3 regions of the Micromonospora sp. NPDC000121 genome follow, and region 2 is predicted to be linked to each of the others. Evidence: riboswitches for the same ligand, from Rfam matches in the RefSeq annotation. Region 2 holds a riboswitch; each other region holds the start of a gene.
What was found. A riboswitch is a leader RNA that binds a small molecule or an ion and turns the genes downstream of it on or off. The one in region 2 is predicted to bind cyclic di-AMP.
Positions count from the first base shown of each region.

Region 1: another riboswitch for cyclic di-AMP. It lies ahead of ACFY23_RS06955 (hypothetical protein); the one in region 2 lies ahead of ACFY23_RS03480 (hypothetical protein).
Region 3: another riboswitch for cyclic di-AMP. It lies ahead of ACFY23_RS20950 (C39 family peptidase); the one in region 2 lies ahead of ACFY23_RS03480 (hypothetical protein).

Region 1 covers NZ_JBIAZP010000002.1:200,989-204,536, forward strand. The annotation lists gene ACFY23_RS06950 (SRPBCC family protein) at 1-138, shown strand, start outside; gene ACFY23_RS06955 (hypothetical protein) at 292-1,350, opposite strand; cyclic di-AMP (ydaO/yuaA leader) riboswitch at 1,364-1,495, opposite strand; gene ACFY23_RS06960 (cation diffusion facilitator family transporter) at 1,649-2,566, opposite strand; gene ACFY23_RS06965 (AAA family ATPase) at 2,657-3,548, opposite strand, start outside.
Region 2 covers NZ_JBIAZP010000001.1:716,522-720,069, reverse strand. The annotation lists gene ACFY23_RS03485 (YibE/F family protein) at 131-1,480, shown strand; cyclic di-AMP (ydaO/yuaA leader) riboswitch at 1,647-1,778, shown strand; gene ACFY23_RS03480 (hypothetical protein) at 1,782-2,801, shown strand; gene ACFY23_RS03475 (carbonic anhydrase) at 2,964-3,548, opposite strand, start outside.
Region 3 covers NZ_JBIAZP010000007.1:151,336-154,883, forward strand. The annotation lists gene ACFY23_RS20945 (hypothetical protein) at 1-709, shown strand, start outside; cyclic di-AMP (ydaO/yuaA leader) riboswitch at 996-1,137, shown strand; gene ACFY23_RS20950 (C39 family peptidase) at 1,358-2,203, shown strand; gene ACFY23_RS20955 (alpha/beta fold hydrolase) at 2,310-3,053, shown strand; gene ACFY23_RS20960 (CDP-glycerol glycerophosphotransferase family protein) at 3,076-3,548, opposite strand, start outside.

The DNA.
Region 1 (3,548 bases), on a different contig from region 2:
GACGTCGAGATCACCCTCGCCGCGCCGGCTCCGCTCTTCGGCTACGCCTTCCGCCAGGCGCGCGCCGCCCACCTGGGCCTGGCCGCCCGGCTCGGCGCGGCCCTGGACGGGTGCCCGCCGGGGTCGCCGCCCGCCTGAGCCGGGCTTCGGCGAACCCGGCGGCGTACCCGGCCGTCGGCGGCCGTACGGGGTTGCCAGGGGCCGTCAGGTGACCTGTCCCGGGGAGGCGTGGGCGCGGTAAGACGGTCGGCCCCGGTGACCCGCGAGGGGCGGGTCACCGGGGCCGGGGCGTCAGTAGACCGACAGGTGTACGTGGTTGGTGTGGTCGCTGGACGGGTCGCCGTTGGCGCCGCTGTACGACTTCCATCCGCTGCTGGGCAGCCAGATCTGCCTGTACCAGATCACGTAGAGCACGGCGAGCCGGTCGGCGTTCCTGACGAAGTACGCCGCCAGGTTGTTGCCGTACGTCCTGTCGCCGCCGGTGGCGTCGCCGCCGAACCCGCTCTTCTGCGCCGCGAAGTCGCAGGCCCGGCCCTTCGGGTGCTCGCCCGAGCCGCCGGGGCGGTAGCAGGAGACGTAGCGGGTGAAGCCGGCCGCCTTGGCCTGGTTGAGCGCGTGCAGGGTGCGCGGGGTGATGCAGCCGTCGGCCGGGGTGGGGTCGTTGACGCTGCACGACTCGGAGGGCCAGGACCCGTCGGGGTTACGCGGGGCCGGCTTCGCCGTCGCGGTGGAGCTGCCGCCCGGCCCGCTGCTCGACTGCGACCGGTTGGCCACCGTCAGCGCCCGCTCCGCCTGGTCCTTGCGCTTGGCCATCAGCGTGACCTGCTTGCGCTGCTCCCGGATCTCGCCGTCCAGGGCGAGCTTGGTGCGGGCGGCCTGGTCGCGGGTCTCCTGGAGCTCGCGGAGCGCCCGGTCCTCGTTGGCGGCCACCGCGTCGAGGGCGGCGGCCCGGTCCATGAAGCCGTCCGGCGAGCTGCTGTTGAGCAGGGCGGACGCGACGCCCAGCCGGCCGGTCCGGTAGGCCACTCCGGCGATCTCGCCGACCTTGTCGCTCCGCTCGGTCAGCTCGCCCTCGGTCGTCTTGAGCTGCGCGGCGAGCTGCTGCTGCCGCTTGACCGACGTGTCCAGCGCCCGCTTGGCGTCCAGGTAGCCCTTGCTGGCGGCCTCGAGTTGGGCCCGCAGGGCGGGCGTGCCGCCCTCCTCGTCCTGACCGGGGGCCGCGGCGAGCAGGCCGGTCCGGGAGGCGGCCGCCGCGGGGGCGGTGGTGACGGGGGCGACCGCGGCGCCGAGGGCGAGCGTCGCGGCGATCAGGGCCGCCAACCGGGCGGCGCGTCGTCGTACAGGTGCCATCACTGGCATACACGTGTCCTTCCGTCAGCCGCCGACCGGGTTAGCTGACGGGTTCGGGACGGAAGATCCCTACCGCTGACGCGGATGCACCCCACGAACATGGTTCCCCGGTTCGCCCCGCTGGGCGATTAGGCGGCGGCCACCGCCGGCACCGGTGGGTGCCGCCTGGCGGAGGCCGGAACCGAGCCTACCGGTGCCGGTGTGACTGGTGCAGCGCAGGTGACTGAGGGTGTCTGCCCGCTTACCGTCAAATCCGGCATAAGGCAACAATACTCTCCCAGATTTAAGGTTGTGCTCATTACCACTCAATCGACCCGCAGGCCCCGGGCGCCGCCCCCGGCTCGATCTGCAACGTCGCGTGCTCGATCTGGAAGTCCTCGTGCAGAGCCGTCCGGGCCGCGGTGAGCACCGCGCCGATTTCCGCGCCCGGCTCCATGGTCAGGTGCGCCGAGGCCACCTCCATCCCGGACGTCAGCGTCCAGACGTGCAGGTCGTGCACCTCGGCGACGCCGGGCACGGCCGCCAGTCGGTCGTGCACCTTGGTGACCTCGAGGTGCTCCGGCGCGGCCTGCACCAGGATGCGCAGCGCGGCGCGCCCGAGCCGCCAGGTGCGGGGCAGGATGAACAGCCCGATCGCCACCGCGACCAGCGGGTCGGCCCACCACCAGTCGGTGATGGCGATCAGCAGGGCCGCGCCGATCACGCCGAGTGAGCCCAGCAGGTCGCCGAGCACCTCCAGGTACGCGCCCTGAAGGTTGATGCTCTCCTTCGCCCCGGAGCGCAGCAGGGCGAAGGCGGCCACGTTGGCGAGCAGGCCGAGCACGGCGACCGCGAGCATCGGTCCGGCGAGCACCTCCGGCGGGTCGCCGAACCGGCGTACGGCCTCGACGACCACGTAGACCGCGACGCCGGAGAGCAGGACGGCGTTGGCCAGGGCGGCCAGCACCTCCAGCCGGTAGAGGCCGAAGGTGCGCTGCGGGTCCGCGCCGGCGCGCCGGGTCGCGGTGATCGCCGCGAGCGCCATGCCGATGCCGAGCACGTCGGTGAACATGTGCCCGGCGTCGCTCAGCAGGGCCAGCGAACCAGTGCGGAAGGCGGCCACCGCCTCCACCACCATCAGGGCGCCGAGCAGCGCGAACGCCGCCCAGAGGCGGCCCCGGTGGCGGTGCGCGGCGTTCGCGACCGACCCGTGGTGGTGGTCATGACCTGCGCCCACGCGCCCACCCTCCGTCACCCGTCCGGACCCGGTTCAATCTATGCTCACATCGCAATATGTGCAAGTGAATCCGGCGGCGGCCGGTACGGGTCAGCCGGTCGGGTCGACGGTGGTCAACCGCTGGGTGGCCCGCGACAGCGCGACGTAGAGCGTCCGTACGCCCGAACCCGGGTCGGCTCGGATCTCGCCCGGGGCCACCAGGACCACGCCGTCGTACTCCATGCCCTTGGCCTCCAGGCTGGTCACCACCTGCAGGCGCGGCGCGCCCAGCCCGCCCAGCCACCCGGCCACCTCGTCCCGGCGGGGCACCGGGGTGATCACGCCCACGGTGCCCTCGACCTCGGCCAGCAGCGCCGTGGCCGCCGCCACCACGGTGGTCTCCAGCTCCGCCGGCGACACCAGCAGCTCGACCGGGTCGACGCCGGTGGAACGCACCGCCCTGGGCAGCGGGAGATCCGGGTGCAGCCGGCGGATCTCGGCCGCCGCCACCGCGAAGATCTCCGCCGAGTTGCGGTAGTTCGTGGTCAGGGTGAAGTGGTGCCGCTTGCGCCGGCCCAGCGCCTGGTCCCGGGCCCGGGCCAGCTCCTCCGGGTCGCCGGTCCATGCCGTCTGCGCCGGGTCGCCCACCACCGTCCACGAGGCCAGCCGCCCGCGCCGGCCGATCATGCGCCACTGCATCGGCGAGACGTCCTGCGACTCGTCGACCACCACGTGCGCATACTCCCGGTAGTCCTCCGGGCGCTGCCGCGCCGCCTCGCGGGCCGCGCGCTGCCGGTCGGCGAACGTGCTCAGCTCGCGGACCCCGCTGGCCAGCCGGAACGGGTCCCGCTTCGGCCGGGCCGGCTTCATCGGCTTGCCGAGCAGCGCGTCCAGCTCGTCCAGCAGCGCGATGTCGGCGATCGTCAGCCCGGCGCGGTCCAGGCTCCGGTACGCGTCGGTCAGCAGCCGGATCTCGGCGCCGGAGAGGATCCCGCCGGCGTAC
Region 2 (3,548 bases):
CGGGCCGGACGATCGCGGTGCGTGACCACCCCGCCACCCGGCGGCGACCCGCCTCCGCGGTTGCCCGGGCACGCTGAACCGACCGGGCCGCCGGCACGTACCCCGCCCTGGATTCGTTGGGAGACACTCGATGGGCGCCGACCACAGCCGTCCCGCACCGTCCGCCCCGCCGAGGGTGCGACGGATCCTCGTCGCGACGGTGGTGCCCCTGTTCGTCGCCACCGTGATCGCGGCCCTGGCGCTCTGGCCGTGGGACGCCCCGGACGCCGCGCCCGGCACCGATCCGCCCCGCCAGCACGGCACGGTGACCCGGGTGGTGACCGAACCGTGCCCGCCCACCCCGGAGGCGCCGGAGGGCACCCCGGGCGCCGCGGAGGGCCCCTGCGGCACCGTGACCGTACGGGTCGACGACGGCCCCGACGCCGGCCAGCAGGTGGAGACGCCGGTGCCGGCCGGGCCGGGGGCGCCGAGGGTCGCGGTCGGCGACGAGATCATCCTGGTCCAGCTCACCGATCCCGCGGACCCCTCGGCGAGCTCCTACAACATCGCCGAGCACCAGCGCGGCAAGCCGCTGCTCTGGCTGGTGGTGCTGTTCGCCGCCGCGATCGTCGCGTTCGGGCGGTGGCGCGGGCTCGCGGCGCTGGCCGGCCTGGGGGCGAGCTTCGCCATCCTGCTGACCTTCGTGCTGCCCGGCATCAGCGCCGGCAGCCCGCCGCTGCTGGTCGCGGTCGTCGGCGCGGCACTGATCATGTTCGTGGTGCTCTACCTCACACACGGGGTGACCGCGCAGACCTCGGTCGCCGTGCTCGGCACGCTGGGCAGCCTGGTGCTGACCGGGGTGCTCGGCACGATCGCCACCGCGGCGACCCACCTGACCGGCTTCGGCACCGAGGACGCCACCACGCTGTCGATGTTCCAGGCCGACGTCGACCTGCACGGCCTGCTGCTCGCCGGCATCATCATCGGCTCGCTCGGCGTGCTCGACGACGTCACGGTGACGCAGGCCGCGACGGTCACCGAGCTGGCCCACGCCAACCCCGCGCTGTCCCGGATGCAGCTCTACCGGGCGGCCACCCGGGTCGGCCGTGCGCACATCGCCTCGACGGTGAACACCATCGTGCTGGCGTACGCCGGGGCCTCGTTGCCGGTGCTGCTCCTGTTGACCGCCGACTCGCGGGCGGTGAGCCAGATCCTGACCAGCGAGTTCCTGGCCCAGGAGATCGTCCGCAGCGCGGTCGCCACCCTGGGCCTGATCGCCGCCGTGCCGCTCACCACCGGGCTCGCGGCCGTGGTGACCGGGGCCGGCCGGCGGGGTGGCGACTCCGCCGACGGCGGCGCACCCCCGACCCCGCCGGCGCCCCGGCCGGCGACGGACCGGTCCGAGGCGCTGGAGGCCCTCAGCGGCCCGCGCGGGAACACCCCCTCCGCCGCCCCCGCCGGATGGCCCGACCGAGACGGGAGAACGGACACCGCATGGTGACACTCCTCAGCGTGACCGATCAGGACGTCCCGCCTGATAAACGCGTCACTGGTCACCCTCCGCCGCTACGAAATAACGCATTTAGTCGGCTTAGGGACGTAGATCCCCAGGAGGACTCTCGGGTAACCTCGCTGCCGGTCACCGCCGAAGGCGCGCAGCGGCGCCTGCGGTGCCGCCGCCCAATCGCCGCCAGGCGAGCCGGGGACCCAGGCACGTGGGGTGAATCCGCGACAGCGGTAGGGGCCACTTCCGCCCCGAACCCGTCAGCTAACCCGGTCGGCGGTCGACGGAAGGGAAAACTGTGACGGCACCCCTACACCGCTGGTTGACACCTGTGGTGGCCGTGATCGCCGCCCTGGCCGTCTTCGCCGGGCCCCTCCCGGCGGCGGCCGCCCCCACCCCACCGCCTCAGCCCTCCGGCCACGGGGACGACGAGCCCAAGCTCCTCGACGACCTGATCGAGGCGCGGAACCGCAGCTACGTCCAGGCCAAGTCGAAACTGGAGAAGTCGAAGAAGCGACAGCTCGAGCTGGCCCTGGAGGTCGACCGGGCGCAGGCCGAGCTGGACGCGTTGGCCCCGCAGGTCAGTCAGATCGCGACCCAGTCCTACCGGACCGGCCGGATCGGCGCGGTGTCGATGCTGCTGGACACCCCCAGCCCCGACTCGTTCGTCCGGCGCGCCGCCGCCCTCGACGAGCTGAACCTGGTCAACGCCAAGAAACTCGCCGAGGTGAACGCGGTCAAGACCCGCGCCGAGCAGGCCAAGCTGGCGCTCGACGCCGAGGTCCGCGAGCAGCAGAAGCTGACCAACGAGATGGCCCGCGGCAAGCGCGAGGCGGAGAAGGCGCTCGCGCTGGTCGGCGGCAGAGGGCTGACCGACGGCAAGGTGGTCGCCACCTCGCCGGTGGCCCGGATAGCACCGGGTCGTACGGCCGACGGCGACTGGAAGCCTCTGTCCTGCACCGAGAACGACCCCACCACCTCCGGCTGCATCACCGCGCGCACCCTGCACATGTACAAGGAGGTCAAGCGGGCCGGCTTCAACCGCTTCGTCGGCTGTTACCGCTCCGGCGGGCCGTACGAGCATCCGAAGGGCCGGGCCTGCGACTGGTCGCTGCAGCGGAGCGGCTTCTCCCCCTGGCACAACGACGACACCTACATGTACGGCAACAACCTGACCGCGTTCCTGGTGCGTAACGCCGACCGGCTCGGCATCTACTACGTGATCTGGAACAGGCAGATCTGGTTCCCGGCGACCGGCTGGAAGTCCTACAGCGGCCCGTCGAACCACACCGACCACGTGCACGTGTCGCTGCTCTGACGGCAGCCATGCGACAGGGCCGCCCCGCGCCTGCGGGGCGGCCCTGTCTGGCGTCTGTGGCCCCTCGTCCCCGTCGCACCGGGCCGGCCGGGCGGGACCGCCGGGTGGCCGGGCGGGACCGCCGGGCCGGCCGGGGAGCAGACTGGCCGGTCGGGAAACGGGTCAGGCGACGGCAGCGGTGACGGCCGGTGGCGACGCCGCGTGAGCGCCGTCGGAGTCGGCCCGGCCGAGCGCCCCGTCGGCCGCGCCCAGGTCGGCCGGCACGGAGGCCACCACCCGCGCCTCACCGGCAGCCAGCCGGTACGACATGCCGACCACGGCGCAGCGCCCGGCGGCCACCTCGGCGGCGAGCACGGTCGAGCGGTCCAGCATCGCCTCGACGGTGCACCCGATGTGGATGTCGACGATGCGGTCGATGTCGTCCACGCCCTCGGCGGCTGCGCGACGCAGGCTGGGCACCACGGCGTCGACCACGGCGCGCAGGTGCCCGGCCGGGGGCGTGCCGGTGGCGTTCGTCGTACGGGCGGCTTGGACGGCGCCGCACGAGTCGTGCCCGAGCACCACCACCAGCGGCGTACGCAGGACCGTCACCGCGTACTCGACGCTGCCCAGCACCTCGGGGCCGACGGTGTGGCCGGCGGTGCGGACCACGAAGAGGTCACCGAGGCCACGATCGAAGATGATCTCGGCGGCGAGCCGGGAGTCGGAGCAGCCGACGATCACCGCGAACGGGTGCTGCCCGTCCGC
Region 3 (3,548 bases), on a different contig from region 2:
CATCTGGTCCGCCCTGCTCCTGCTGGCCCTGACCGTGCTCGCCGTGCTGGTCGCCCGTCCCGAGCGGGTCGCGCCCGCCGACGAGCCGGCCGCCCCGCCCGCGGTCGACCCGGCGGCGGAGGCGGCCGACCTGCGCCGCTACGCCGAGGAGGTGGCCGTCGCGGCGGACCGGGCCGCCCGGACCGCCCGGCGGCGGCGGGCCGACTGGCTCGCCGCGCAGGAGGAGGCCGACCGGGCCTGGCGGGCGTACGACGAGGCGGAGACCGCCGCCCGCCGCTTCACCTGGGCCGCCGCCCTGCCCGCCCCGCGCACCCCGCGCACGCCCGCCGAGTACGCCGCCCGCGAGCGCTGGCTGCACCAGGCGGCGGTGGCGGCCCACTGGCGCGGTGATCTCTCCGCCCGCCAACTCCGCGAGGTGTTCGGCCACCGGGCGGGCTGGGATCCCCGCCGGCACCCGGTCGAGCAGGAGATCGCGCTGGCCCGGGCGGTACGCGACGCGAGGCGGGCCGACCACCGGGCCGCCGCCGAGCGGGAACGGTCGGCGTGGCGGGACGCCGACCTGGCCGCCGAGGCGGCGCGGGCCCTGGCCGCCGAGGCGTACGCCGCGGCGGTCCGGCTCCGGCCGGGCCGGCTCCCGGCGGCCCGACCGGAGCCCGCCGGGCTTCGGCCCACGCTCGCCGCGCGCTGGCGTCCCGCCCGGGCGGGCTGAGCCGCGGGCATTTCGGTGACGCCGCTCACAGCGCCGCCGAACCGGTCATCCGGCGCGGCCCGGGCGATTCCCGCCGACGATTCCGCGTCGATGTCCACCACTCGTCCGGTTATCGACGAAAGGTGCGCCGGGAAACGGTCATCCCATTGAGTCACGTCAGTGCCAAACTGCCCGCAAAAAAAGTCTCGCGATCAAGGTTTAAGCAGGTGGGAGCGGGTTGGCAGGGCGTGGCTGGGCCAGTAATGTCGGCCCGTCCGGTGCGGTACCCGATCGCAAGAGGCGACGCCGCGCCGACCCGCCTAATCGTGCACAGGCGAGCCGGGGACCCAGTGCAACATCGGGGTGAATCCGCGGGCCACGGCCCGCGGTAGGGCGTTCTTCCCGCCCGAATCCGTCAGCTAACCCGGTCGGCGGCGTCGGAAGGAGTTCCATCCTCGTGCAGCACCCACCCGCCCCCCGGTCGTTCCGGCGCCTCCACGGCGCCACGGTGCCCCGGCTAGCCCGGCCGCACGCCGCGAGCTGACCCACCGGTCACCGCCCGTCGCCCGGCATTTCCGGGCGCATCCCTGAGTGGTCCACCACCGCCGGACGCCGTCCGCGCGGTCGGTCCCCCCTGCCCGGACCGGCGGCCGCTCACCCCCCGAGCCCGTGGAGGAAACCGTGAAGCACCACCTCAGGCGACAGCTCCGTCGCCTCACGTCCGAGCGTCCGTACCAGGTGGCCGCCGCGTCGGCCGCGGCGCTCGTGCTCGCGTCGGGCACCGGCGCGCTGCTGGCCGGCACCGACGAGGCACCCGCCGCCGCACAGGCCCCGGTGGCCGTGAGCGAGATGCGGGACGGCACCGTCGCCTCGCGCGGCGACGCCCGCGTCGCGGACACCCCGTCGGCCAGCGCCCCGGCCGCGTCCAGCGCCGCCCCCTCGGCCAGCGCCACCAGCGCCGCCCCGAACCCGGACCTGACCCGCAAGCCGGAGCCGCCGAAGCCGCCGAAGGCGAAGTCCCTGGACTACGACTACCAGGCCCAGACCACCTTCTACAACTGCGGTCCGGCCGCCGTCCGGCACGCCCTCAGCGCCGCCGGCATCGACCGTAGCCAGGACCAGCTCGCCGGCCCGCTGGGCACCGACGAGATGGGCACCGACTCCGCCGAGGACACCACCCGGGTGCTGAACGCGACGGTGAAGGGCGACCCGTACCGGACCCGGATGATCCCGGGCGGCGCCGCGACCCCGGCCCAGATGGACCGGCTCCAGGCCGACGTGGTCGCCGCCATCACGGCCGGGCGGGGCGTCGTGGTCAACGTCGCCGGCAGCGCCACGGACACCGACGGCGGCTGGCACTCGTTCCCCGGCGGCCACTACATCGCCGTCGTGGGCTACCAGGACGAGGGCCGGCTGGTGAAGATCGCCGACTCGGCGAACCCGGCGACCGCGTCCTACTGGATGTCCACCATCGACCTGGCGAACTGGGCCGCCACCCGCGGCTACTCCGCCTGAGAAGACACCCGTCGGGCGTCGGCTCCCCCACCGGGAGCCGGCGCCCGATGTCGTCTCCGGGTCACGGCCCTCGCCGGGGCGTACGGCGGGTGGCACACTGCGGCCTATGGTCGACGAATCGGGTGACCGGGACGGCCGGCGCGTCCTGCTGCTGCTGCACGGCATGGGCGCGACCGGGGACGTGTGGCTGCCCTGGGCGCCGCTGCTGGAGCGCCGGTGGGCGGGGCGGTGGCTGGCGCCGGACCTCGCCGGCCACGGCTGGTCGCCGCCGCTGCCGGCGTACTCGTTCGCCGGGCTGGCCGACCGGATCGCCGCGGGGCTCGCGGCGGGGGACCGGCTCGTCGTGCTGGGGCACTCCCTCGGCGGCGTGGTCGGGCTGGCGCTGGCCGCCCGCGGCGCCGGGCTGCCGGTCGACGCGGTGGTCGGGCTCGGCATCAAGGCCGTCTGGTCCCCGGCCGAGCTGGCGAAGGCCGAGGAGTTGGCCGCCCGCCCGGTGACGTGGTTCGCCAGCCGGGACGAGGCGGCCCGCCGGTACCTGCGGGTGGCCGGCCTGACCGGGCTCTTCGCGCCGGACCACCCCGTGGTCGAGGCCGGGCTGCGGCAGGTCGACGGCCGCTGGCGGCTGGCGATGGACCCCGCCGCGTTCGGGGTGGGGGAGCCGGACCTGCCGGCCCTGCTGGCGGCGACGGACGCGCCGGTGCTGCTGGCCCGTGGCGAGCACGACCCCATGGTCACCGACGCCCAGCTCAAGGAGCTGGGCGTGCCGGTCGTCACCCTGCCCGGCCTGGGCCACAACGCCCACGTCGAGGCCCCCGAGGCCGTCCTGGAGCTGGTCGACCCGTACCGCTGACCCGCGCGAGGCGCCGGGCCGGTCAGGTGGCGGCGGAGAGGGACGCCTCGTCCGGCTCGACCGGCAGGCCGGCCCCGGCGGCGTCGCGCGGCGTCGGCGGGTTCCAGCCCGCGTCGAGCTGCCGCCGCGCGGCGTCCAGGAACGCCTCGGCGTACGACTCGGCCGGGAAGTCGCCCAGGTAGCGGCTCCGGGTGGCCCAGCGGGCGGAGGCGAGCGGGTCGGTGTCGAGCAGGGCGGTCAGCACCTCGTCCACGTTGGACATGTCGCGGCGCAGCACGTAGCCCGAGCCGGCCAGGGGGAACCGCTCGGCGAACCGGTCGCCCTCGCCGCCCATGTCGGTGACCGCGTACGGCTTGCCGGAGTAGAGGTAGTCGGAGATCACCCCGGACACGTCGGAGATGAGCGCGTCCGAGCGGTTCACGCACTCCGTCAGGGTCAGCTCGCGGGCGGCGGCGCCGAAGACGTGCGGCCGGCCGGTGCGGGCCCGGTCCGCGG